2 linked regions of the Jeotgalibacillus aurantiacus genome follow. The protein of the gene in region 2 interacts with the protein of the main gene of each other region in a pairwise test. Links are inferred from orthologs where the notes say so. Each region holds a gene or a part of one and is shown on either strand. Other genes may lie near its edges.

Evidence for each region.
Region 1: the proteins of lpdA (region 2) and pcrA interact in binary tests that used the Escherichia coli proteins (3 or more experiments, as listed by UniProt). The link is inferred for Jeotgalibacillus aurantiacus from one-to-one orthologs.

What each region holds. Positions count from the first base shown.
Region 1 is NZ_JACNMS010000005.1:21,970-33,442, reverse strand. The notes cover bases 8,333-11,272. They hold pcrA (DNA helicase PcrA), read right to left. Parts: upstream 10,944-11,272; coding sequence 8,721-10,943; downstream 8,333-8,720. Other genes in these bases: H7968_RS14650 (heptaprenylglyceryl phosphate synthase), read right to left, coding at 11,002-11,272; ligA (NAD-dependent DNA ligase LigA), read right to left, coding at 8,333-8,624. Also shown: H7968_RS14680 (GlgC family sugar phosphate nucleotidyltransferase), read left to right, coding at 1-832; glycogen synthase GlgA, read left to right, coding at 829-2,268; H7968_RS14670 (glycogen/starch/alpha-glucan phosphorylase), read left to right, coding at 2,274-4,661; H7968_RS14665 (CamS family sex pheromone protein), read right to left, coding at 5,391-6,605; more of ligA, read right to left, coding at 6,612-8,332; more of H7968_RS14650, read right to left, coding at 11,273-11,473. UniProt on the Escherichia coli protein: A helicase with DNA-dependent ATPase activity. Unwinds DNA duplexes with 3'-5' polarity. Translocates on single-stranded DNA with 3'-5' polarity. Initiates unwinding more efficiently from a nicked substrate than double-stranded DNA.
Region 2 is NZ_JACNMS010000002.1:654,012-668,900, forward strand. Bases 11,952-14,889 are described here. They hold lpdA (dihydrolipoyl dehydrogenase), read right to left. Parts: upstream 14,157-14,889; coding sequence 12,747-14,156; downstream 11,952-12,746. Other genes in these bases: H7968_RS08130 (polysaccharide deacetylase family protein), read right to left, coding at 11,952-12,338; H7968_RS08140 (dihydrolipoamide acetyltransferase family protein), read right to left, coding at 14,161-14,889. Also shown: ilvC (ketol-acid reductoisomerase), read right to left, coding at 1-653; ilvN (acetolactate synthase small subunit), read right to left, coding at 680-1,192; ilvB (acetolactate synthase large subunit), read right to left, coding at 1,189-2,901; ilvE (branched-chain-amino-acid transaminase), read right to left, coding at 3,309-4,208; H7968_RS08090 (YlaH-like family protein), read right to left, coding at 4,829-5,140; translational GTPase TypA, read right to left, coding at 5,163-7,007; H7968_RS08100 (YlaF family protein), read left to right, coding at 7,081-7,305; H7968_RS08105 (inositol monophosphatase family protein), read right to left, coding at 7,338-8,162; H7968_RS08110 (hypothetical protein), read right to left, coding at 8,318-8,518; H7968_RS08115 (YktB family protein), read left to right, coding at 8,716-9,351; H7968_RS08120 (UPF0223 family protein), read right to left, coding at 9,409-9,681; H7968_RS08125 (aminotransferase class I/II-fold pyridoxal phosphate-dependent enzyme), read left to right, coding at 9,850-11,319; more of H7968_RS08130, read right to left, coding at 11,487-11,951. UniProt on the Escherichia coli protein: Lipoamide dehydrogenase is a component of the glycine cleavage system as well as of the alpha-ketoacid dehydrogenase complexes.

The sequences.
Region 1 (11,473 bases), on a different replicon or contig from region 2:
GGACCATATCGGATCAGGAAAGAACTGGGATCTGGACCGTAAACGCGACGGTCTGTTCTTCTTCCCTCCTTATTTTGAACCGAACGAAACGACGAGTATCGGTTCATTTGCCCGCCTGGAGCAGCACATTGAATTTTTCAAGCGCAGCCACCAGGATTATGTGGTCATTGCAAACAGCTACGTAATTACCAATGTGGATTTTGAAGAAGCGCTGGCTGAACATTTGATTCATGATTATGATATTACAGAAATTCAGCATAACGGTGAATCTCTTGAAATGTATGTATTAAGTAAATCTCTTTTAGTAGATTTGATTGAAAATCGACGGAACTCTCAATTTATCAGCGTGTCAGATGTCGTGAAACAGCCTCTGCACAGCTTTAACATCGGGTCGTATGAACATAAGAGCTACACTGCGATTATTGATTCAATTCCTGCCTATTTTAAACATTCGATGGATCTCCTCGGACATGCTGCATGGAGCCAGTTATTCTCGTCAGACCGCCCGATCTACACGAAGGTAAAGGATGAGCCGCCAACAAAATATGCGTCCAATGCACACGTATCCGACTCCATGATCGCCAATGGGGCAAGCATTGAAGGGACAATTGAGAGCAGCATTGTCTCACGTGCAGTGAAAATCGGAAAAGACTCTGTCGTGAAAAATTGTATTGTGATGCAAAAAAGCCAGATTGGAAAAGGCTGTACGCTTGAATATGTGATTTTGGATAAAGACGTGAAGGTGCTGGACGGAACGACACTTAGAGGAACTGCCGAAAAACCACTCGTTCTGCGAAAAGGAAGCATCCGTGAAGCGGCGGTGGCTCAATGAAAGTCCTCTTTGCCGTATCAGAATGTGCGCCATTTGTAAAATCAGGAGGCCTCGGTGATGTTGCCGGGGCCCTTCCTAAAGAATTAAAAAAACTGGGTACTGATGTCCGGGTTATGCTCCCAAAGTATTCTCTGATCTCAGATGAGCTGCTGTCAAAAGCGAAAAAGATCAAGTCAATTACCGTCCAGGTCGGCTGGCGCAATCAATATTGCGGAATTGAGACACTCGAACATGGAGGTATTACATATTATCTGATCGATAATGAATACTACTTCAAAAGGGATTCTCTATATGGTCATTATGATGACGCCGAACGATTTGCCTTCTTCAGCCGTGCAGTTCTTGATTCACTCCCTGTTATCCCATTTAAGCCGGATGTGATTCATTGTCACGACTGGCACACAGGGATAGTACCTTTTCTGCTTGACCGGAAATATAAGCAGGACTCATTTTATAAATCCATGAAAACCGTTTTCACGATTCATAACCTGCAATTTCAGGGTCTCTTCCCTCAAAGTATTCTTGGCGACCTGTTAAACCTTGAGGATCACTATTTCCATTCCGGTGAACTTGAGTTTAACGGCGCGGTAAGTTTTATGAAGGGGGCAATCCTAAGTTCTAATGCACTTACAACCGTGAGCCCGACTTATAAAGACGAAATCCAGACCCATTTCTTCGGTGAAAAGCTGGACGGACTTTTACGTGATCAGTCCTTTAAGCTTTCAGGGATATTAAACGGGATTGATACAGAAAGCTATCACCCGGAGCTTGACTCTTATATTACAAAACCTTATTCCCTGAAAACTGTGGCTGATAAGAAAGAAAATAAAAAAGCACTCCAAAAGGAATTTAATTTACCTGTTACAGATTCTGTTCCTGTGATCGCCATGGTCACAAGACTGACTGAACAAAAAGGCTTGTCTCTCGTCAAACGTGTCATGCATGAACTGATTAATGAAGAGGCGTTCCAGCTTGTAGTTTTGGGCAGCGGTGATCCTGAATTTGAAGGATACTTTCATTATTTGGCAACAGCTTTTCCTGAAAAAACAGGGGTTTATATCGGTTTTTCAGAAGCACTTGCCCACCGGATTTATGCCGGTGCCGATTACTTCCTGATGCCGTCGCTGTTTGAACCGTGTGGACTGAGTCAGCTCATTTCCCTGCAGTATGGAACCATTCCGATTGTCCGCGAAACGGGTGGATTGAATGATACCGTTCACTCTTGGAATGAAGCAGATGAGACCGGTAACGGATTCACATTTACAAATTACAATGCACATGATATGAAGCACACGATTAAACGGGCGCTCTCCTACTATAAAGATCAGAACGTCTGGCCGAAGCTGCAGGAAAATGCCATGTCCGGTGATTACAGCTGGGCACGTTCAGCAGGCGAATATCAGACGCTATATCAGCGACTTCAAGGGAGGAACTAACACAAATGTTCCGTGATAAAAATGCGTTCAAAACCGCCTTCTTGCAGCGGCTGGAGCAATCATCCGGCCTGTCATTTGAACAATCAACCAAGCAGCACCAATACCAGACGCTTGGCATGATGGTACGGGAATACGTCAGTACCAACTGGATCGCCTCTAATGAACATACCCGCAAAGGGGACCATAAAGAGGTGTACTATTTATCCATTGAGTTTCTTCTTGGCAGACTGCTGGTGAGCTCACTCGTTAACCTGGGTGTAAAAGAAATTGTGGAAGAAGGCCTCGCAGACCTTGATATCAGCCTGAGTGACCTTGAGGAAGCAGAGGCAGATGCAGGACTGGGTAACGGCGGTCTTGGACGTCTGGCCGCCTGCTTTTTAGATTCTATGGCTTCTCTTTCCATGGCCGGTCATGGTCACGGGATCCGGTATAAGCATGGTCTGTTTGAACAAAAAATTATTGACGGATATCAGGTAGAACTTCCTGAACAATGGTTACGTAACGGTAACGTCTGGGAAGTCCGAAAGCCTGACCTTGCAGTAGAAGTTCCTTACTGGGGCAGCGTTTCATGGACAGAGGAAAAAGGCCGGATGATCTTTAAGCACGAAAATGCCGAGACCATTCTGGCTGTTCCGTTCGATATGCCCGTGATCGGATATGATACGGACCGGGTTAATACATTACGTCTTTGGGGAGCAGAGCCCTCAAAGAATTTCCCGTCACATAAGGACTTTATGCAATATAAACGGGATACGGAGCAGGTTTCTGAATTCCTTTATCCAAATGACATGTCTGATGAAGGAAAAATACTGCGTCTGAAACAGCAGTATTTTCTCGTCCGGGCAAGCCTTGCCAGTATTCTGCGTGATTACAAGGAAAATCATTGCGACCTGTACGAACTGCATGAACACATTGCGATTCACATTAACGATACTCATCCTGCTCTTGCCATACCTGAGCTGATGCGGATTTTGATGGATGACGAAGGGATGCGCTGGGAAGAAGCGTGGAGTATCGTGACGGAAACGATCTCATACACTAACCACACAATTTTGTCAGAAGCACTTGAGAAATGGTCCGTTGACCTTTTCCGTCCTCTCTTCCCGAGAATTTATCAGATCATCGAAGAAATCAACCGCCGCTTTTGTGAAGAGCTGTGGGAAGCCTATCCGGGTGACTGGGACCGTATCGAGTCAATGGCTGTGATCGCACACGGCTTCGTAAAAATGGCGCACCTGTCGATTGTAGGAAGTCACAGTGTCAATGGCGTAGCCAGACTTCATACCGAAATCCTGAAAATGCGTGAGATGAAAAACTTCCATGAGTTTTATCCTCACCGTTTCAATAACAAAACAAATGGTATTACGCACCGCAGATGGCTGCTTCAGGCGAACCCTGAGCTGACTTCTGCCATCAATGACGCAATCGGAACGGATTGGATCAAGGATACACAAAAGCTCGATGCCCTTATCCCGTTTGCAGAGGATGCGTCGTTCCAGAAAAAAATTGATCAGATTAAATACGATAAAAAAGTGGCACTCGCTGACATTATCAAAGATCGCAATGGCATTACCGTAAACCCTGATTCAATCTTTGATGTGCAGATCAAACGTCTGCACGCCTACAAGCGACAGCTTTTGAACATTCTGCATGTGATGCACCTGTATAACCGGATGAAAGAGGATTCCTCCTTCAAGCCTTATCCGCAAACGTTTATATTCGGAGCAAAGGCAGCACCTGGGTATGAATACGCCAAGAAGGTCATCAAGCTGATTCATTCCGTTGCGAACCTGGTGAACAACGACCCGCTTTCAAAGGATTACCTGACTGTGGTCTTCCTTGAAAACTACCGTGTATCACTCGCTGAAAAAATCATTCCCGCAACAAATATCAGCGAACAGATTTCAACAGCAAGTAAAGAAGCATCAGGAACCGGTAATATGAAATTCATGATGAATGGCGCCCTCACACTCGGTACGCTTGATGGTGCCAACGTCGAAATTGGCGAACTGACAGGTCCTGAACATATCTTTATCTTCGGACTGACTGCTCAGGAAGTCATGCGCTACGAAAAGCACGGCGGTTATCACTCCTATGACTACTATCACGGGGATCCGCGCATCAAAAAAGTCATTGACCAGCTGACATCAGGATTCTTCCCTGATTCCTACTATGATTTTGATATGATCTCAGACTCACTGCTGATGGAAAATGATCAATACTTCCTCTTAAAGGATTTTGATGCGTACGTCACCGCTCAGCAGGATATCACCGCTGCCTATCAAAAGCGAAAAGAATGGCTAACCTCAAGCATTCACAACATCGCCCGCTCCGGCTTCTTCTCAAGCGATCGGACGATCAAGCAGTATGCTGAGGATATTTGGAAGCTGTAACACTTAAAAAGGCTGAGACAGCGATGCTGTCTCAGCCTTTTTGATATTAAAACGAAACACCATTAGTTTTGGAGGAGCATGCTTTTAGGATCTTAGATGCTCTTATGAAAGCCATCAACAGAAATTGTTACCCTATTAACAAAACAAATCGGTCTATCGACAGATTTCAAGTGTCTATCAACAGAAATTCTCCTGCTATCAACATATCATGTCATCTTCAACAGCCTAGCGACATAAAGTGACTTCCTAGCAACAGAAGTGACTATGCTAACAACAGAAATCACAAGGCCATTAATATCCTCATTTTAAAACAACTCATCTCCTTTATTTAACAAGCCTCATCAAAAAACCCCTGCAACCGCAGGGGCACTTGATGATCTCAAGTAACAGTCTTTTAATATTGTTCCTTCACGCAAAAATCATTGGATCAGAATACTTCACAAAGGTCCGGCGGCATCCGTAGACTCCTACGGCGGAAAGAGTCAGGTGAAACCGATGTGCGAAGCACTAGCTGGCTCACCGCGCGGCCTTAGAAAAGCGGAGGCGGGCGTTTAGGGACGTACAAACTGGACTGGCCTCGACGAAGATAAAGGAAACACAGCGAACGTAGTGAGCTGATGTTGACTTATCGAACGAGAGGACGGGAAGTTTGCTAGTCCCTGCCCGTCGGAGCTAGACAACGGAAAGCGAAGGATGAGACCGGCCCGGATTTGTAGAGCTACTTAAACATCACTGCTCATAAATATGAACAAACGGCTCTGTGTCATTCGGTTCCTTAATAATCAGTGCCTCAGGACCATTAATTGACGTAATGCTCACCTCAATATCAAAATACTCAGGGAACAAATCAACAAGACGTCCGGCTACATACTGGGTAAATCCGATAATCTCTGATTTCCCATAAAACTGAATTGGAATGTCAATTTTCAGATTCTCCAGCTGATCTCCCCGGTATAATCCTGTTCCAATCACACTATTGAAATTAGGGAAGTACGTTTCCACATCCTGTTTGAAATTCAGGAATGCAGTTTCATCATCTCTGTAATTCTCTTGTGCTTCAGCTGAAGGGAATAATACATAATTCTCATTCATCTCATTCCAATCACCAAGCTCATTACTTCCCCCGTCCGCTGACGCGTAACCAATGAAGTTACCAGGAATAACAGTCGTTCTCGGCTCCTGCTTAAATAATGCAATGGTGACCGGAACATCCGCCAGCGCTGCTTTTTCCGGATCATCTGCGGCCATTTGACGAAGGCGCTGAAGTACTTCCTGCGCCATTTGTCTTCCCTGCTCTTCAATCTCAGCATCAGGAATCGGCTCCTCAAATGTTGGGCCGAATGGATCATTATCGTTCTGATAGTAGTAAACAGAATTCATCGCGAGCCCAAGCACAACACCACCGAGCCTTACCTTCGATTCATCCTCTTCAGATTTCACAAAGTAGTTATGTTCAAGAATATGAGCTAAATAAATCGGACTTTCCTTCGCCCGCTGCTCACGGTTTTCTCCACCGGCATCAACCGGGTTCAACCCTACATTCTCTTCAGGCTCCATGTCATACTCCTGAAGCTGCGCATCGGTAAACTCACGGTTCAACCAGCTTGTTATCGTATCACTGTCCAGGAACTGTCCTGCCTGGAAAAAGTGCGTTTCAGGATCAAAGTTCTGCTGCGCAACACGCATCAGTCCACTTTCAAATTCTGCAATATCGTAATTCGTCTGCAGATTATTCACGACCATTCCGCGTGAAGGGGATGGTTCGTATGGCAATAAGGTCCGGTAATATTCGTCAGATATCTGGAAGTTTGGAATGATGACAGTCTGTTCTTCCGATTCTTCCGGCGCGTTCTCCTGGATAACCTCATCTTCCTGCTGAAAAGATGGCATACACCCTCCCAGCAGCAAGGAAGCACCCGTTACTGCGGCTATCCACTTTTTCATGAAATGCTACACCTCTTGTTTGGTTATTTCGTCAATGAGCTGCTGCTCATCCCAGATCGTAATATTTAAATCCTGTGCTTTCGTCAATTTAGAGCCGGCATCTTCTCCTGCAACAAGAAGATCTGTCTTTTTACTAACACTACCGGTCACTTTTCCACCTAACAGTTCTATTTTCTCTTTCGCTTCATCACGTGTCAATTGAGCTAACTTCCCAGTTAATACTATCGTTTTTCCTGTGAAAGCAGACTCAACAGATTCCATCCGCTCTTTTTTAGGACCTGTATAAGTAAGATTCACACCATTTTCACGGAGTTCTTCGATTAATTCCTGTACTTCTTCGTTCTCAAAATATGTGACGATTGCATCAGCCATTTTGTTTCCGATTTCATCGATTTGTAACAAATCGTCCACAGTTGCTTCACGCAGCTTGTCAATAGAGCGGAAATGCTCTGAAATCGTTTTGGCTGCTTTGGCTCCTACATGGCGGATCCCGAGTCCAAACAGCAGCTTCTCCATAGAGTTTTTCTTGGATGCCTCAATGGCAGTCAGGAGATTCTCAACAGATTTCTCACCCATTCGTTCTAGTTGAATGAGCTGCTCCTTCGTTAAACGATAGAGGTCTGCTACATCTTCAATCAGATTTTCCTTAAATAGCTGGGCAATGACCTTTTCCCCTAGTCCATCTATGTTCATAGCATTGCGGGATACAAAATGAGTCAGACCCTCCTGAATTTGTGCCGGACATTTCGGGTTGAGGCAGCGGAGTGCTACTTCCCCTTCCAGCCGCTCAAGCTCGCTGTCACAGGCAGGACAATGTGTCGGCATCGTAAATTCCTTTTCATCCCCTGTTCTGCGATCCGTGATCACACTGACTACCTCAGGAATGATATCGCCTGCTTTTTTCACAATGACATGATCACCGAGACGGATATCCTTTTCACGGATCAGGTCCTCGTTATGAAGTGATGCTCTTTGCACCGTTGTTCCTGCTACACGCACCGGCTCTAAAATGGCAGTCGGTGTTAGTACACCGGTCCGTCCAATACTCAGCTCAATATCATGAAGAATCGTGATGACTTCTTCTGCCGGGAATTTGTAGGCGATCGCCCAGCGTGGACTTTTTGCAGTGAAACCAAGCTCCTCCTGCTGAGAAAGAGAATCTACCTTGATGACAATGCCATCAATGTCATACTGCAGTTCAGCACGCTTTTCCACCCAGCTGTTGACATAGTCAATAACCTCTTCAATCGTCCCGCACGTTTTGCGTTCAGGATTCGTCTTCAGGCCATTTTCATTTAATAACTGCATGCCTTCACTTTGCGAATTGATCCCCGTTTCACCCGGATCACCAATACCGTAAAGGAAAATATCCAGGTTACGTGATGCGGCAATTCTCGGATCCAATTGACGCAGTGAGCCTGCTGCTGCATTACGCGGATTGGCAAAGGCAGCTTCTTCACGCTTTTCTTTTTCCTCATTCAATTTAACAAATGAGGATTTCGGCATGAAGGCTTCTCCCCGCACTTCAATGGATAACGGATTCTTCAGGCGCAGAGGGATCGACCTGATTGTCTTCAGATTGGCTGTAATATCCTCACCAACCGATCCGTCTCCCCTTGTCGCACCCTGCATAAACACACCATTTTCATAGCGGAGTGAAACCGCAAGACCATCAATTTTCAACTCACAGCTGTAAGCAATATTGTCACCTACAGCCTGTCTGACTTTACGGTCAAAGTCCCGCAGGTCCGCTTCGTTAAATGCATTTCCAAGACTGAGCATTGGCGTGCGGTGTTCAACCTTTGAGAACTGCTCCAGTACGGCTCCGCCAACACGCTGGGTCGGGGAGTCCTCTGTGATCAGTTCAGGATATTGCTGTTCAATCTCCTTCAGCTCGTTTAAAAGCTGATCGTACTCGGAATCAGGAACCGACGGCTGATCCAGGACATGATATTCATAATTGTACTGATTCAGCTTGTCATGAAGTTCCTGAACGCGTTTTTGAATGGATGGGTCCATAGTGTCATTCCTCTCATTTCATTGGATGGTTTACATTGTATTGACAGGATGATCCGGCTTTCAATAAAAACACCCGTTATAAACGGGCGCTTTTCATTAGCCGCTTACCTTCGTAACCGGTGCAAACTTGGCCAGCAGACGTTTAATGCCGGTTGGGCTTGGAAATGCAATATCAAGCTCCATGGAGTCACCTTCCCCTTTAACACTGACGACGGTGCCTGTTCCCCATTTACCATGCTGCGCTTTATCTCCGACGCTCCAGCCGATATCACTGCCACCTGTTGTCCGCTGAACCGGACGGCGCACAGGTGCTTTACGCGGCTGTGCGGTTGGACGCGGTGATCCTCCGAGACCAAAAGGGTTGGCTTCCTTTTTCATCGGTTCCTCAAGAAGTTCAGACGGGATCTCCGCAATGAAGCGTGACACAGGGTTCATATTCGTGCGTCCAAACAATGTTCTCATCTGGGCATTTGTGATAAATAATTCTTCTTCAGCCCGCGTAATCCCAACGTAGGCGAGACGGCGCTCTTCCTCCATCTCCACTTCCTCCATCAGTGAACGGCTGTGAGGGAAAACCCCTTCCTCAAGTCCCATTAAAAAGACAACCGGAAACTCAAGTCCCTTGGCTGAGTGAAGCGTCATTAACGTGACAGCATCGAGTGGTGCGTCATCTTTGTCGAGCTGGTCGATGTCCGCTACGAGTGCAAGGTCCGTCAGAAACGCAATCAGACTCTTATCATCATTGGCTTCCTCAAACGCTTTTGTAACAGATAAAAACTCATCAATGTTCTCAAGACGGCTTTGTGCTTCAATTGTTTTTTCAGCCTGCAGCGCGTCACGGTAACCTGACTTCTCTAAAATATCCTCAACAAGCTCAGTGACAGACAAATACTCCTGCATTTGCGTCATATTCTGAATCAGTTCCCTGAATTCAAGCACAGCCTTCGCTGCCTTTCCGCTCAGACCAACGAAGTCAGCGAGACCAAGCGCCTCAATCATAGACATATCGTTATCACGCGCATAGTTCGCGATTTTATCAACAGACGTTGAACCGACACCTCTTTTCGGTACGTTAATCACACGCGTCAGACTGATATCGTCGTCCGGATTCGCGATTAAACGAAGGTAGGCTAGCAGATCCTTGATTTCTTTTCTGTCATAGAACTTCGTGCCGCCGACGATCGTGTACTCAATGTTGGATTTCATGAGTACTTCCTCCATCACACGGGACTGGGCGTTCGTACGGTACAGAATGGCAAAGTCAGACGGCTTACGGACGCCGGAGCGTACGAGCTCATTGATTTTCCCGGCTACAAACTGACCTTCCCCCTGCTCGCTGTCGGAACGGTAATAGGTGATTTTCTGACCACCCTTTTTATCCGTCCACAGATTTTTCGGCTTCCGGTTCGGGTTGTTCTTTATGACGGCGTTTGCCGCATCGAGGATGTTTTCAGTTGAGCGGTAATTCTGCTCAAGAAGAATAACGGTCGCATTCGGATAGTCCTTTTCAAATGAAAGGATATTCGTAATATCCGCCCCGCGCCAGCGGTAGATCGACTGGTCGGAATCCCCTACGACACAAAGATTTTTAAAGCGTGACGCTAAAAGCTTTACAAGCAAATACTGCGCGCGGTTCGTATCCTGATACTCGTCCACGTGAATGTACTGGAATTTCCGCTGATAGTTCTCAAGCACTTCAGGAACACGCTCAAATAAATGAATTGTCTGCATAATCAGATCGTCAAAATCAAGCGCAGAATTTTTTCTCAGACGCCGCTGATATTCAGTGAACACCTCGCTGATCGTCTGGTCATAATAGCTTCCTGCATCCTTGGCAAACTGTTCAGGCGTCGTGAGTTCATTTTTTGCCGAACTGATCGCAGCCAGAATGCCTCTTGGATCAAATTTTTTCGGATCCAGGTTTTTATCCTTCAGGATTGCCTTAATAACAGATTGCTGATCCGTGGAATCGAGAATTGTGAAATTGCGGTTATAACCGATTCGGTCAATGTCTCTTCGTAAAATCCTCACACACATGGAGTGAAAAGTGGAAATCCAGACATCCTCAGAAGCACCTCCAAGAATGCTGCCGACACGGTTTTTCATTTCACGGGCGGCTTTGTTGGTAAAAGTGATCGCCAGAATATTGTAAGGAGCAACCCCTTTTTCAATCATCAAATACGCAATCCTGTGTGTCAGTACTCTAGTCTTCCCGGATCCGGCACCTGCCATAATTAAAAGCGGACCCTCCGTTGCCTTAATCGCTCTTGCCTGCTCAGGGTTCATTCCCTTTAAAAGCCGGTCAGTTAAAAATTGCATAATCGCACCACCTCGAACATTTGTTCTTATTATATCGTAACTTGTCTGTTTGCGGCATTTATTTTAAAACTGTTTTCAGTGCCTCATTCAGATTCTCATAAATAATGTTACCAACGACAATGACATCAGCATGTTCAGCCATTTCCTCTGCCTCTTTTACCGAACGGATCCCACCGCCGTAAAATAACACGGCAGATTCAAGCTCACGGCTCACCTTTTCAACAAGCTTTGGATCACCATACATCCCGCTGTATTCCATATAAAAAACCGGAAGCGAAAACAAGCGCTCGGCCATGCGTGCATAGGCAATGACATCATCGTCACTTTTCGGTACCTCTGCGTTTGTCAGGCGTGCCGCTTTGCAATCCGGGTTCAAAATCACATATCCTTCAGCTAAAAGTTCTTCCCAGTTCATCAGGTCACCATGCTCCTTAATCGCCTCATGGTGCAGCCCTGTAATCCACTTCGGATCCTGCGTGTTCAGAACGGTCGGAATAAAATATAAATCATATCCCGGTGTAATCGACTCC
Region 2 (14,889 bases):
TGATAGCCAGCTTCCACAAGCGTTTCAAAGCCTGCTTTTACAAGGGATGTTAACCCGCCGCATAATACTGCCTGCTCACCGAACAGGTCCGTTTCCGTTTCTTCCTTGAAGGTTGTTTTCAAGACACCTGCGCGCGCACTTCCGATTCCTTTCGCGTAAGCAAGAGCTGTCTCTTCGGCGTGACCTGATCGATCCTGGTAAACAGCATATAGTGCAGGTACGCCAGCTCCTGATTCAAAAGTTCTGCGTACAAGGTGTCCCGGACCTTTTGGCGCTACAAGGAAAACGTCTACGTCCTCAGGTGGAACGATCTGATTAAAGTGAACATTAAATCCGTGTGCAAAAACGAGAGATTTTCCTGGACGCAAGCCCGGTTTGATTTCTTCTTCATAAACAGCGGTCTGACGCTCGTCCGGAAGCAGGACCATAATGATATCCGCTTCTTCAGCTGCATCACGGACCGACTTTACTTCAAGTCCATCCTGCTCTGCCTGCTCCCATGATTTTCCCTTACGTACGCCAACTACAACGTCATGTCCTGTATCTTTCAGGTTCTGGGCGTGTGCATGACCCTGTGAACCGTACCCGATGATGGCTACTTTCTTACCTTCTAAAGATCCGTTGATATCCTGATTGTAATAAACTTTTACCATAATAAATTCCTCCTAAGTATGTGGGTTTATAAAATAGATAATTGCTGTGACGGTGTTTTCTGGTTTTCCCTGACAAAAGCTGTTGCTCCCGTCCTTGTCAGTTCTTTAATTCCATATGGTCTTACTAAATCAATAAAGGCTTCAACCTTTTCCGGATCACCTGTTACCTGTACCGTTATGACATTCTTACTCATATCAATAACGGTTGCCCGGAAAGGTTCAATAATACTGGTGATTTCACTCCGGACTGCCGGAGGTGAAAGCACCTTAATCAGTGCCAGCTCTCTTGTGACAATTGCTTTGTCCGTAATGTCATTTACCTTTAACACATCAATTTGCTTCTGAAGCTGCTTTAACAGCTGTTCAAGTTTCCTTTGATCTTCTACATGAACGACAAATGTCATTTTCGAGATGCCCGGTTGCTCTGTATGTCCGACTGTGATACTTTCGATGTTGAACTGCCTTTTCATCAGCAGCCCTGTGACGCGGTTTAGCACGCCACTCTGATTGATCACGGTAGTCGTGATAACTCGCTTCATTCTTTCACCCCTAACATTTCGTGAAGCCCTTTGCCTGGTGCAACCATCGGGTAAACATTTTCAATCTGTTTAACCCGGCAATCGATCAATACCGGCTTATTGGACTTTAATGCTTTTTCAAATACCTGATCAGCTTCTTCAACCGTGCTCACTTTATAGCCCTCGATATCATAAGCTTCAGCAAGTTTTACAAAGTCAGGCTGGGAAGGCATCAGTGATTCAGAATATCTTTCTTCATAAAAGGTTTGCTGCCATTGACGAACCATTCCCAGACACTGATTATTTAAAATGATGACTTTGACAGGAATCTGACTTTCCTGCAGCAGCGACAGCTCCTGCAGCGTCATCTGAAATCCTCCGTCACCTGTAATCGCAACAACCGTTTCTTTCGGTTTTGCCAGCTGTGCCCCGATCGCTGCCGGGAAACCAAATCCCATGGTTCCAAGCCCTCCTGAGGTTACCCAGTGATCCGGGTTGTTAAATTTATAATATTGAGCTGCCCACATCTGATGCTGTCCAACATCTGTTGTGACGATGGCATTTCCGCCGGTATGCTTGTGGATCATTTCAATCGCCTGCTGAGGAAGGATTCCTTCTTCAGACTGCTTGTAGAATAGAGGAAACTCCTCTGTCAGCTTATTCAGGTGATTGGTCCATTCACTGAATCCATCTGTTACAACACCGAGATTTAAAAGGGACTGAAGCGCCTCTTTTGCATCTGCCACAATCGGGATATCCGTTGGAACGTTTTTTCCGATTTCAGCTGGATCAATATCGATATGAACGATGTGTGCATTCGGTGCAAAGTGATCAAGATTTCCTGTTAACCGGTCGTCAAATCTTGCACCGAAGTTGATAAGTAAATCGCATTCACAAATGGCCATGTTGGCTGCATAGGTTCCATGCATACCTGCCATTCCAAGAAACTGAGGGTGATCCCCTTTGATGGTTCCTAATCCTAACAGTGTGTTTGTAATTGGAATTTTTGACTGTTCAACAAATTTCACTAAATCTTCAGACGCTTTGGCGTGCAGCACACCTGCTCCAGCCAGAATCAAAGGCTTTTTCGCTTTCTGGATCGCCTGTGCCACCTTTTGAATCTGCAGAAAGTTTGGCGATGTTGTCGGCTGATAACCCGGGAGATCCACTTCAGTCTGCTTTACTTCTGACAGCGTGAAAATTTCATTTGAAACATTTTTAGGAATATCGACTAGAACAGGTCCAGGTCTGCCGGTAGAAGCGATATGAAATGCCTCATGAATGATTCTTGGAAGATCGTTTACATCCTTGACCTGATAGTTATGCTTCGTGATTGGCTGTGTAATGCCTACAATGTCCGCCTCCTGAAAGGCGTCTGTACCGATGACTGCACTGGCTACCTGACCGGTAAATACAACAAGCGGCAGGGAATCCATCATGGCATCAGCAATGCCTGTTACCAGGTTCGTTGCACCAGGGCCTGATGTTGCAATTACAACCCCCGTCTTACCGGAGACTCTTGCGTACCCTTCAGCCGCGTGAATGGCCCCCTGTTCGTGTCTGGCCAGAATGTGAGGAATCGGATTCTTGTATAGAGCATCATAGATAGGAAGTACAGCTCCACCCGGATAACCGAAGATCATTTCCACCCCTTCATTTTGAAGGGATTGTATAAATACATCTGCACCCTGTGCCGCTGACTTTTCCACATCTCCACCAAGTGCTTTCATCTGATCATGCTTTTCGTTTACCTGCACGCTCATCGATTAGCGCCTCCTTCAATCACGTTTCATCTGTTTTATTTTTATAATCAAAATAAAAAAAGTCCTTCAAGCCCATACAAATAGATCATGGATCCTTTGTATAGGGATGAAAGACTTTTCATGGTACCACCCTACTTCGCAGCTGTTGCTGCCTCCTGAACAGATAAACTGTTCACTGATAACGAACACTTTCATGTCCGTGAGCACCTACTGAAAATTTCAGTGCCCCACTCCGAGGGGATGTCATACTCAGCTAGTAATACCGGGTTCCACCATCCTCGGCTCTCTGTAAATACCGCTTACTGAATACTTTAACCTCATCAATGATTTAACGTATGATTGCTTTAACTCACAAAAGTTGATAGATAAATGAATTACCCTGCATGTAATGTTGAATTATATACCTTGACTCCGTCTTCTATCACAAGTTCACGGAATTCTTTTAAAAGATCTTTTGTCACTTTACCCGGTTCGCCTTCACCAATCTGGCGCCCATCCACTTTAACCACTGCAATCACTTCTGCAGCTGTTCCAGTAAGGAAAACTTCATCTGCCACATACACATCGTGTCTTGTGAAAACAGCTTCCTCCATTTGATAACCTTTTTTCTTAGCCAGTTCAATGATTGCGTTTCTTGTAATACCTTCCAGCGCCCCAACATATCCTGGCGGCGTGAGAATCTTATTACCTCTAACAATGAATATATTATCGGCAGAACCTTCAGCTACATATCCCTGGTCATTCAGCATAAGGGCTTCAGGAACACCAGCGAGACCTGCTTCGATTTTAACGAGAATGTTGTTCAAATAATTCAGTGATTTCACTTTAGGACTTAATACATCAGAACGGTTTCTTCTGCTCGCAACCGTTACAATTTCAATTCCAGTTTCATAAAGCTTCTTCGGAAATAGTGCTAAGGATTCTGCAATGACAATGACGCTCGGTCTCTTACAAGTAAAAGGATCAAGCCCAAGATTGCCAACGCCCCGTGAAACAACTAATCGAATATAACCGTTTGTCAGGTTGTTCTTTCTGAGTGTTTCAATGACAATTTGTTTCATTTCCTCTTTCGTATAAGGGATTTCAAGCAAAATTGACTTTGCTGAATCATATAACCGGACAAGATGCTCTTCGAGTCGAAAGACATTTCCATCATAGGAACGAATCCCTTCGAACACCCCATCGCCATATAGGAATCCGTGGTCATAAACGGAAATTTTCGCATTTTCTTTTGTGACGTATTCGCCGTCAAGAAAGATTAATTGTTCACTCACCTTATTCACTCCTTCCATCAACATAATATCGAGTATCAGTGCTTGATATGCTTGAATTGTTGACAATCATAACGCGGATATACAAGTCCGTCAACAGGCTAATTTATAATTTTTAGACAAATTAGAATATTTAATTAAATTGTATGCGTTTTCATGATTGATATAGAGGGATTTTGAATTTTTTAAAATTTTTTTATTTAACGCGCCTATGTGAGGTGTGAGAGGGGAGGTTTTATAAAACCGGACCGGGGGCATCCTTCGCTTTCCGCGGCCGCGCGGTGAACCAGCTAACGCTTCGCGTTACGCTGTTTCACCTGTCGCTCCTCTGCCGAGGGAGTCTACGGATGCCCCCGGTCCTCTAGATTTTTTAAAAAATCTGATAACAATTCTAACGGGAAATTGACATGAGGCATCTCTCCCGCAGACGGGCGATTAGTCGAATGGATGGAATGATGAGATAATGCGGTTTTGCGGGGGAGTGATTGAATTATTCTTTAGTTAGAAAGAATACATTTTTGAAACGATGGAATGATTTAAAGAGTCTACTGCGGCAGAATGAGCTGAAACACATGACTGAAATAAAAAAAGAAGGATCGACGCGTGTCGATCCTTCTTACATATCATACGTTACCTTTAGCCTGTTCACGTCGCAGTCTGATCTTGTAAATGATCAGAATGAGAGCTGCAATGATCAGTCCTTCTGTAACCGGCAGGAAAATGGCCAGGAACGTCAGAACGGTACAGCCTGTGATCAGGAAAAGGTAGATTAAAGCATTTTTAAGCAATGGCAGCTTTTTCGCAAAGCCAAGCTTATAAACTAAAATTGATAGAAGCACGATCGTGATGTATAGATACCACATACCTACATCAGGATTTGTATCTACACGGTACAGTGCCGGGAAAAACGAGAGACGATCTTCCACATTGACCATGGAGACTTTCAACTCCTCTTAATTAGTTACCCATTTCAGCGTATTTCTTTTTCTTTTGAGAACGTTCACGCTCGTTTTTGTCCAGGATCTTTTTACGGATACGGATGGACTCAGGCGTGATTTCACAAAGCTCATCATCGTTCAGATACTCAAGTGATTCTTCAAGCGTCATCAGTCTTGGCTTTTTAAGGGTCGTTGTCTGCTCTTTGTTGGCAGAACGGATATTGTTGGCTGCTTTGATTTTCGTAACGTTTACAGTCAGGTCATTGTCACGCGTGTGCTGTCCGACAACCATTCCTTCATATACTTCTGTACCTGGTTCGATAAATATCGTACCGCGGTCTTCTACACCAAGGATGGCATACTGTGACGCCTGCCCTTTATCCATAGAAACAAGTACACCTTCTCTTCGTCCACCTACACGGCCCTGTTGCATCGGCTGGTAGCTGTCGAATGAATGGTTGATGATTCCATAACCACGTGTAAGCGTCATGAATTCAGTCGTATAACCAATCAGGCCACGTGCAGGGATCATAAATACAAGACGCACCTGTCCGTTACCGTTATTAATCATATCAAGCATTTCACCTTTACGCTCACCCATTGATTCAATAATTGAGCCTGTGTATTCTTCAGGAACATCAATTTGAACGCGTTCAACCGGCTCAGAGCGCACACCGTCGATTTCACGGACAATAACCTCAGGCTTCGATACTTGGAGCTCATATCCTTCACGACGCATATTTTCGATCAGAATAGACAGGTGAAGCTCACCACGTCCTGATACAACCCATGCATCCGGTGAATCAGTCGGGTCTACACGAAGGCTGACATCTGTCTCAAGCTGCGCTAAAAGACGCTCTTCAATTTTACGGGCAGTAACAAATTTCCCTTCACGGCCTGCAAATGGGCTGTTGTTAACAGAGAAAGTCATCTGAAGAGTTGGCTCATCGATACGAAGAACCGGCAGTGCATCCTGGTGATCAACCGGACATACCGTTTCACCGACGTTGATATCTTCCATTCCGGAAACTGCAATTAGATCTCCCGCTTTTGCAGACTGAACTTCAACACGTTTCAGCCCCATAAAGCCAAAGATTTTTGTCACACGGAAATTTTTGAATGATCCATCAAGCTTCATCAGCGAAACCTGCTGACCTACTTCGATTGTTCCGCGGAATACACGTCCGATTCCGATACGTCCTACATAGTCATTATAATCTAAAAGAGCAATCTGGAATTGAAGCGGCTCTTCGCTGTTGTCTACTGGAGCAGGGATGTTTTCAACGATCGAGTCATACAGACATTCCATCGTTTCATCCTGTTGTTCCGGATCAAGACTTGCTGTTCCATTAATAGCCGATGCGTAAACAACCGGGAATTCAAGCTGGTCTTCGTTAGCATCAAGCTCGATAAACAGCTCAAGAACCTCATCAATTACTTCAGCTGGACGTGCAGCGTCACGGTCAATTTTGTTTACGACAACGATTGGTGTCAAGTTCTGTTCAAGGGCTTTCTTCAATACGAAACGTGTCTGAGGCATACAGCCTTCGTATGCATCCACAACAAGCAGAACGCCATCAACCATTTTCATGATCCGTTCTACTTCTCCTCCGAAGTCTGCGTGTCCCGGTGTATCAAGAATATTGATGCGGGTATCTTTATATTGAATCGCAGTATTTTTTGCTAAAATGGTGATACCGCGTTCTCTTTCAAGGTCATTCGAATCCATTGCACGTTCTTCTACATGCTCATTTGAACGAAAGATACCTGATTGTTTTAAAAGCTGGTCTACTAAAGTTGTTTTTCCGTGGTCAACGTGAGCAATGATTGCAATGTTTCGAAGGTCTTGCCTGATATTAGTCATTATTTCACTCCTGTTTTAACGTTCTAATCTATTCTAACTGTACTATTGTATCACAATAGGTGGAAATAAAGAAATGGATTATGTAAAATATACGTATATGAGGAGGATGACGATGAAAAACGGTAACGGAATTTTTCTTTTTTTAGCGATTCTTGCTGTCGTTGCAATGTCTGCGATCGGGATCGCGATTGCTGAGCGCAGCGTTACGGGCATTTTAATTTCTCTGGTTGTATTTATCATGATATTCGGACTTGGATTTAAAACAAAAAAGAAAATGCGGGAGCAGAGTGCTGAATAACCGCAAAAAAAGAGACTGAACCAGTGGATGGTTCAGTCTTCTTTTATTGTTTTATGATTAAAATATTTACTCAGATATTCAGTATAAATTTCATCATGAAGGGTCGCATTACCGGCAAACACCGGAGAGCTGTCGATCAGATTCAGTGGGTGGTTTGACAGATCCGTCATCTTGCCCCCAACTTCCTCGATGATGACTTTTCCTCCCGCTACGTCCCAAGGCGCAAGACGCATGGTCATATATCCATCAATACCACCCGTCGCAATATATGCAAGCTCTAGGGCCGCTGAACCATAAGACCTTGTTCCACGTGCTTTTCTGACCAGCGGAGTAAACGCTTCGAACGGAATTCTTTCATGAGGAGCTACCCATGTAGCATTCAATGCCAGAATTGATTCCTCAAGCTTCACCTCTTTTAACGGTGAGAGCTTCCTGTCATTTAAATAAGCTCCTTCTCCCTTTGAAGCCCAATATAATTCATCATGAACCACATCATAAATATATCCGAGAACGCCTTCCCCTTCCTCGTACACGCCAATTGATATCGCAAAATTCCGCTGCTGATGAACAAAATTCATTGTTCCGTCGATTGGATCAATAATCCACACGGTACCATCAAGTGATGTAACCTGATCTCCAAAGCCCTCTTCACCGAGAATTTTATGATCTGGATACTTACCCTGTATTTCTTTTACAAAAAAGCGTTCGATTTGTTTGTCCATATTCGTTACAAGATCGTTTGCATTACTTTTTGTTTCTATATTAAGAACGTCATCAAACGATTTAATAATGGTCTGACCGGCTTTTTTAATTAATTCCTTTGCAAAACGGTCCATTTCATTCCGGGTCTGATTCATAAAGGGGTACCTCCTGCCAATGATATCTTGCCTATACAGTAGCTGAATGACTGTCTCAAGGCAAGGAAAACGGCTAAATTCAGCAAGGCTAAGACGAACGCTTTTGTAAAAGCGTTCGTCTTAGCCTTGCTGAACAATAACATCCTTTAAGTTTTTCATGCGATAAAACCATTGAGATCGAGGAGTTCGCGACGGATGGAAAAGAGTTTATCTTTTGCCCGGTCCATAGCTGCTCTGTCCTCATTTTCCATTGCTTCAAAAAGCACAGCCAGTTCGTAATCCAGTTCCATGCGAAGCACAGCCAGTCTTTCCTGTTTGTAGTCTCTTTTTCTTGTTACCTGGATGACCTGTTTCATGCCCATGCACTCCTCTCTCTTTTTGATCTTCTTTACAGCATCTTATTCAGTACACTTCAGTTTATTCACGGTGAATGCCTGTGCTAGAATAAATTTAATCTTTGCCTGACAGGCTGGTCCGTTAATTTTATTATAGCCATAATTCAGACAACTCAAACTGCCAGTTTGTTTTTGGAGCATATAACGGAGGTTTTTTCATGAAAACTGCATTCACAGAAAAAGAATTTGATGTCTTTCTTACTCCCGGTCTTGATGAAAGAATGGAGTTAATAAGAGAACGTATTCAGCCTGTATTCAGATCACTCGGAGAAGAGCTGGTGCCATACCTGGAGCGGGAATTGGACGAAGAGCTTTATCTTCATATTGCTAAACATGCCAGACGGTCTGTCAATCCGCCAAAGGATACGTGGATGGCCGTCTCACCTAATAAACGGGGCTACAAAAAATTACCGCACTTCCAGGTTGGATTATGGGATGACCATCTGTTTATCTGGGTTGCATTTATTTATGAGCTTCCTGAAAAACAGAATATCGCGAGGGAAATGATTGAATCATTTGACCAGGTCGTAAAGATTTTACCTGAGGATGGATGGATTTCAGTAGATCACACGAAAAAAGAGGCGAAAAAAATAAGCGAAATGAATGAAGGAGATTTTCTTCACGTGCTTGAACGGTTTGAAAACATTAAAAAAGCTGAGTTTCTTGCCGGGAGAAGAATTAACAAAGAGTCTGACATTGTGTCAGATCCTGATCAGCTCATTCCACTCATTAAAGAAACATTTAAAGAGCTGATTCCTTTGTACAAGCTTGCGCTGACTGCCCAGCAGAAATAAATAAAACGGCCGGTTACCCGGGACTCACATAAGTGAACCCATGTAACCGGCCGCTTTTTATTTCATCGAAAAGTTTTGTCCCGCTTCCGTTTCACGGGCTTTTTTTTGAGCCCGGTAAATTGAGTAACCGCTCATTTCGCTAAATTCCCTGTCTATGGTTTTTTCTTCTGACTTTGAGGGAACAATCTCTTTAAACCGTCTGTAAAGGGTCATAAAGTCATCACGGTTGACCGATTTCTCGTAAGCTCTTTCCACTGCTCCATAAAACTTAACAGCGTCAACGATCTCCTCTGTCGACCAATCCATTGAAATAGGGTATTGATATTCCATTTTTCACGCTTCCTTTCAAAAACACCCGCAGAGATTTATTTTCATTTACTGCAGGAAATGCTATAATTCTTCTGTTGTCTATAAGGTAACAATACCCTTAATGAGGTGAATATTCAATTGTCTAGCACACCTTCATCACTATTAAATGTACTTCGTGAAGACCGTACACTGACACAGTATGATACGCCGCTCTTTACAGGACTGAAAAAGCATAGTGAACGAAATCCAGTACAATTTCATATTCCAGGCCATAAAAAAGGTGCAGGCATGGATTCGGAGTTCAGAGAATTTGCTGGAGATAATATATTATCAATTGATTTAATTAATATTGCACCACTTGATGATCTGCATCAGCCAAAGGCGATGATTAAAGACGCACAGGACCTTGCTGCCAAAGCATTCGGTGCTGACCATACATTCTTTTCTGTTCAGGGAACATCAGGCGCAATTATGACGATGGTCATGAGCGTATGTGGTCCCGGCGAAAAAATCATTGTTCCACGAAATGTTCATAAATCGGTGATGTCCGCGATTGTTTTTTGCGGTGCGATCCCGGTGTTTGTTCATCCGGAAGTAGATAAAGAACTTGGTATCTCTCACGGTATTACACCTGAGTCCGTTTCACACGCACTCGAACAGCACCCTGATGCAAAGGGTGTACTGGTGATTAACCCGACTTATTTCGGGATCGCAGCGGACCTGCGTGAAATCGTGAAAATAGCACATGCAAACCACGTTCCGGTTCTCGTTGATGAAGCACACGGTGTCCATATTCATTTCCATGATGAACTTCCTGTTTCAGCCATGCAGGCGGGAGCAGATATGGCTGCAACAAGCGTTCATAAACTTGGCGGGTCCATGACACAAAGTTCTGTTTTGAATGTAAAGGAAGGGCTTGTTTCTTCTAAAAGAGTTCAAACGATCTTAAGCATGCTGACAACCACTTCCACCTCCTATCCCCTTCTTGCTTCTCTGGATACAGCGAGAAGACAGCTGGCTACGGAAGGAAAAGAGCTGATTGATCAGACAATCAGACTTGCTGAGTCTATTAGAGAAAGATTATCCGGCATCGAACAGATCCGCTGCATCGGGAAAGAAATTCTCGGTACACCCGCAACGTTCGATTACGATCCGACAAAGATCATTATTTCTATTAAAGAGCTTGGTATCACAGGCTATCAGGCAGAGCTCTGGCTGCGAAAGAATTTTAATCTCGAAGTTGAGCTTTCTGACCTGTATAACATTTTATGTATCGTGACGCCTGGAGATACGGAGCATGAAGCGTCTATTCTGATCGAAGCCATGCATGCACTGTCGATTGAATACAGACACGGTAAAGACTTTGATATCCCTGAAGTGATGCTTCCCGATATTCCACTGCTGGCACTCAGTCCACGTGATGCTTTTTATTCTGAAACAGAGCTCTTACCTATAGAAGAGACTGCCGGCAGAATATGTGCTGAATTTATTATGGTCTATCCTCCAGGAATCCCGATTTTTATTCCGGGTGAAATTATTACGGAGGAAAACCTGAATTATATCCATGAAAATATAGCAGCAGGACTTCCTGTACAGGGTCCTGAAGATGAAACACTTAAAAAACTGCGCGTCATTAAAGAACATCGCGCTATTAAATAGAAAACAAAAAGAGACTGACATTTTTTCATCAGTCTCTTTTTCCCCTTTTTATTCATGACGGACACTTAATTGCGTCGCTAAGCCGTTTCACTTACTCCCATCCCCATATGTTTGTAAGCGCTTCCCTGCTATTTTAACCCAAATACCTGAAAGATACAACAGCTTTTTTAGCGGTCAATCCCTTTAATTAACACAGGGTCCACAATGTCATATCCTTTTCCGCGAAGTCCATCCACGATACCGGGTAACGCTTCATTCGTCCATTCCCGATCATGCATCAGCAGGTTCGCTCCGTTTGTCAGAAATTCTGTATTGACCATGATATCCTGTAAAGCGGCTGCATGTTGATAATCCGCTTCCCAATCATATCCGTAAGTCCAATTCATCAGCACCATACCTTCTTGTGCAGCCAATTGTTCACTGAAGTCAGTATTGGCACCAAACGGAGCCCTGAAAAAGACAGGACGTTCCCCAATAATTTCTTCAACGCGATCACTTAATGATACGATCTCTTCACGCTGTTCCTCTTCTGTAAGATCTCTCAGATTCGGGTGGGAATATGTATGATTACCGATCGGGAAACCAAGTTCATGAATTTCCTTCAGCATCGCTTCCTCTTCCGGCGTATCAAGAAAATGCCCATTTACAAAAAAGATAGCAGGTGCGTCTTTCTCTTTTAACGTATGAGCCATTTCAACTGCATACTGATCAGGTGCATCATCAATCGTTAAAAGAACGACGTTGGATGGCGCATCACTTAAAGGTTCTACAGTCCAGATCGCTGGATTGATCTCATATTGAGGTTCAGTCATTTCCGGTTCTTCCTGTAAAGCTTCTGTTTCTTCAGGAGCTTGTTCTGTCTGCTCCGTTTGTTCCCCGGCAGATTCGACGTCTTCTGTCTGCACTGTTTCGAGTGCTTCTTCGGATGTGTTTGTTTCTTCTGTTGTGCTTGCTTCTTCTGAACTGCAGGCTGCTGTGAGCAGAACTGCCGTTACGGCTGCAGGGACTAAATATTTCAACTGTAACCTCACCTTTCCAATATGTATAACCCAAGTGTAGCATAGATTTTACTTTCATTTCCGGTGGAATTTAATTCAGTCTAAAAAGTCGGGCTGTGCCTATCCTACGCTTTCCGTGGCCGGGCGGTGAACCCCTTGTGCTCCGCACAATGGTTTCACCTGACCCTTTCCGCCACAGGAGTCTTCGGATAGGCCCAGCCCTTGTTGTTATTAATATACTTCCTTGTTGAATTATCGAACTAGATGACGGGAAGTTTGTACGTCCCCGCCCGTCGGAGCTAGACAAAGGAAAGCGAAGGGGACGACCGAACCGGTTATTCTTCGGACACTTATAATTACGCATTATCTTCATTGAAGAGATATTAAAAACGGGACAACCCGTGTAAGGGTTGTCCCGCTGGTGTTACATTATTTTACGATGTGGATTGGTGTTCCAAGGGCTACTTCTGCAGCTTCCATTGAAATTTCACCTAATGTCGGGTGAGCGTGGATTGTCATTGCAACGTCTTCAGCTGTCATGCCAGCTTCGATTGCAAGACCAAGCTCTGCGATAATATCAGAAGCACCGTCACCGGCAATTTGAGCACCGATGATCAGGCCGTCTTCCTTGCGTGTCACAAGCTTAACGAAACCTTCAGTCTGGTTAAGTGCAAGTGCACGTCCGTTTGCAGCGAATGGGAATTTTGAAGCTACTACTTCAATGCCTTCTTCTTTCGCCTGAGCTTCGTTGTATCCGACTGTTGCCAGTTCAGGATCCGTGAAGCATACTGCAGGGATTGCAAGGTAGTCAACTTCAGACTTCTCGCCGCCGATTACCTCAGCTGCCACTTTACCTTCGTAAGAAGCTTTGTGAGCAAGAGGTGGTCCGTCTACGATATCTCCGATTGCGAAGATATTGTCAACGCTTGTACGGCACTGCTTGTCAGTTTTGATTACGCCACGGTCAGACATTTCAATACCAAGCTGATCAAGACCGATTTCATCTGTGTTTGGACGGCGTCCTACTGTTACAAGAACGTATTCAGCGTCTACAGATACTTCTTCACCTTTCGCTTCGTACTTAACCGTTACGCCGCTGTCTGTTTCTTCAACGCCTTTAGCCATTGCTTTTGTAATGACATTAACGCCTTTTTTCTTAAGTCCTTTTTTAACAATCGTTGTCATCTGCTTTTCGAATCCGCCAAGGATATCGTCAGCACCTTCAAGAATTGTTACTTCAGTACCCATGTTTGCATAGGCTGAACCAAGCTCAGTTCCAATGTATCCTCCACCGATGACAACAAGGCTCTTAGGAATATCCTTAAGCGCAAGTGCACCTGTAGAATCAAGAACGCGGTCTGAGAACTTGAAAGATGGGATTTCGATTGGACGCGATCCTGTTGCAATGATCGCATTTTTGAATTTGTACGTCTGAGCAGAGCTGTCATCCATTACGCGAACTGTTTCGTTATCAACGAAGTAAGCTTCGCCGCGTACGATTTCAACTTTGTTTCCTTTAAGAAGTCCTTCAACTCCACCAGTAAGCTTTTTCACTACACCGGCTTTCCATTCCTGAGCCTTCTCAAAGTTAATTTTAACGTTCTCAGCAACGATACCCATATCGTCTGAATGCTGAGCCTGCTCATAACGGTGACCGATTGTGATCAGCGCTTTTGATGGGATACAGCCGACATTTAAGCAAACACCGCCAAGGTTTTCTTTCTCGACGATTGTCACTTTTTGTCCAAGCTGAGCTGCACGGATTGCAGCTACATATCCTCCGGGACCTGATCCAATGACGAGAGTATCTGTTTCAATAGGGAAATCTCCAACTACCATGGTTTTACGCCTCCATTAGTAAAAGTTCTGGATCGTTCAATAAACGTTTGATGTGGTTCAACGCATTTTGAGCCGTTGCACCATCAATCATACGGTGATCGAAGCTCAATGATAATGCTAACACAGGAGCGGCTACAATTTCACCATTTTTTACAACAGGTTTTTCCGCAATTCGACCAATTCCGAGGATTGCAACCTCAGGATGGTTGATAACCGGTGTAAACCACTGGCCTCCGGCAGATCCGATATTTGTGATTGTGCATGATGCACCTTTCATTTCATCACCGGACAATTTACCGTCACGCGCTTTACCAGCGAGCTGGTTGATTTCATCAGAAATACCAAATACAGATTTGCGATCAGCATTTTTAACAACTGGTACAACAAGACCTTTTTCAGTGTCTGCAGCGATACCGATGTTGTAGTAGTGCTTCTGAATGATTTCCTGTGCTTCATCATCAAGTGATGTGTTCAGTACAGGGTACTCACGCAATGCAGAAACAAGTGCTTTTACCACGTATGGAAGGAATGTCAGCTTGATGTCTTTTTCAAGCGCGATTTCCTTGAACTTCTTACGATGTGCAACAAGCTTCTCAACATCTACTTCATCCATAAGTGTTACGTGAGGGGCAGTGTGCTTAGAGTTAACCATTGCCTTAGCAATTGCTTTTCTCATTCCGCTCATCTTCTCACGTGTTTCAGGGAAGTCACCTTCAGGTACAGAAGGAGTTGA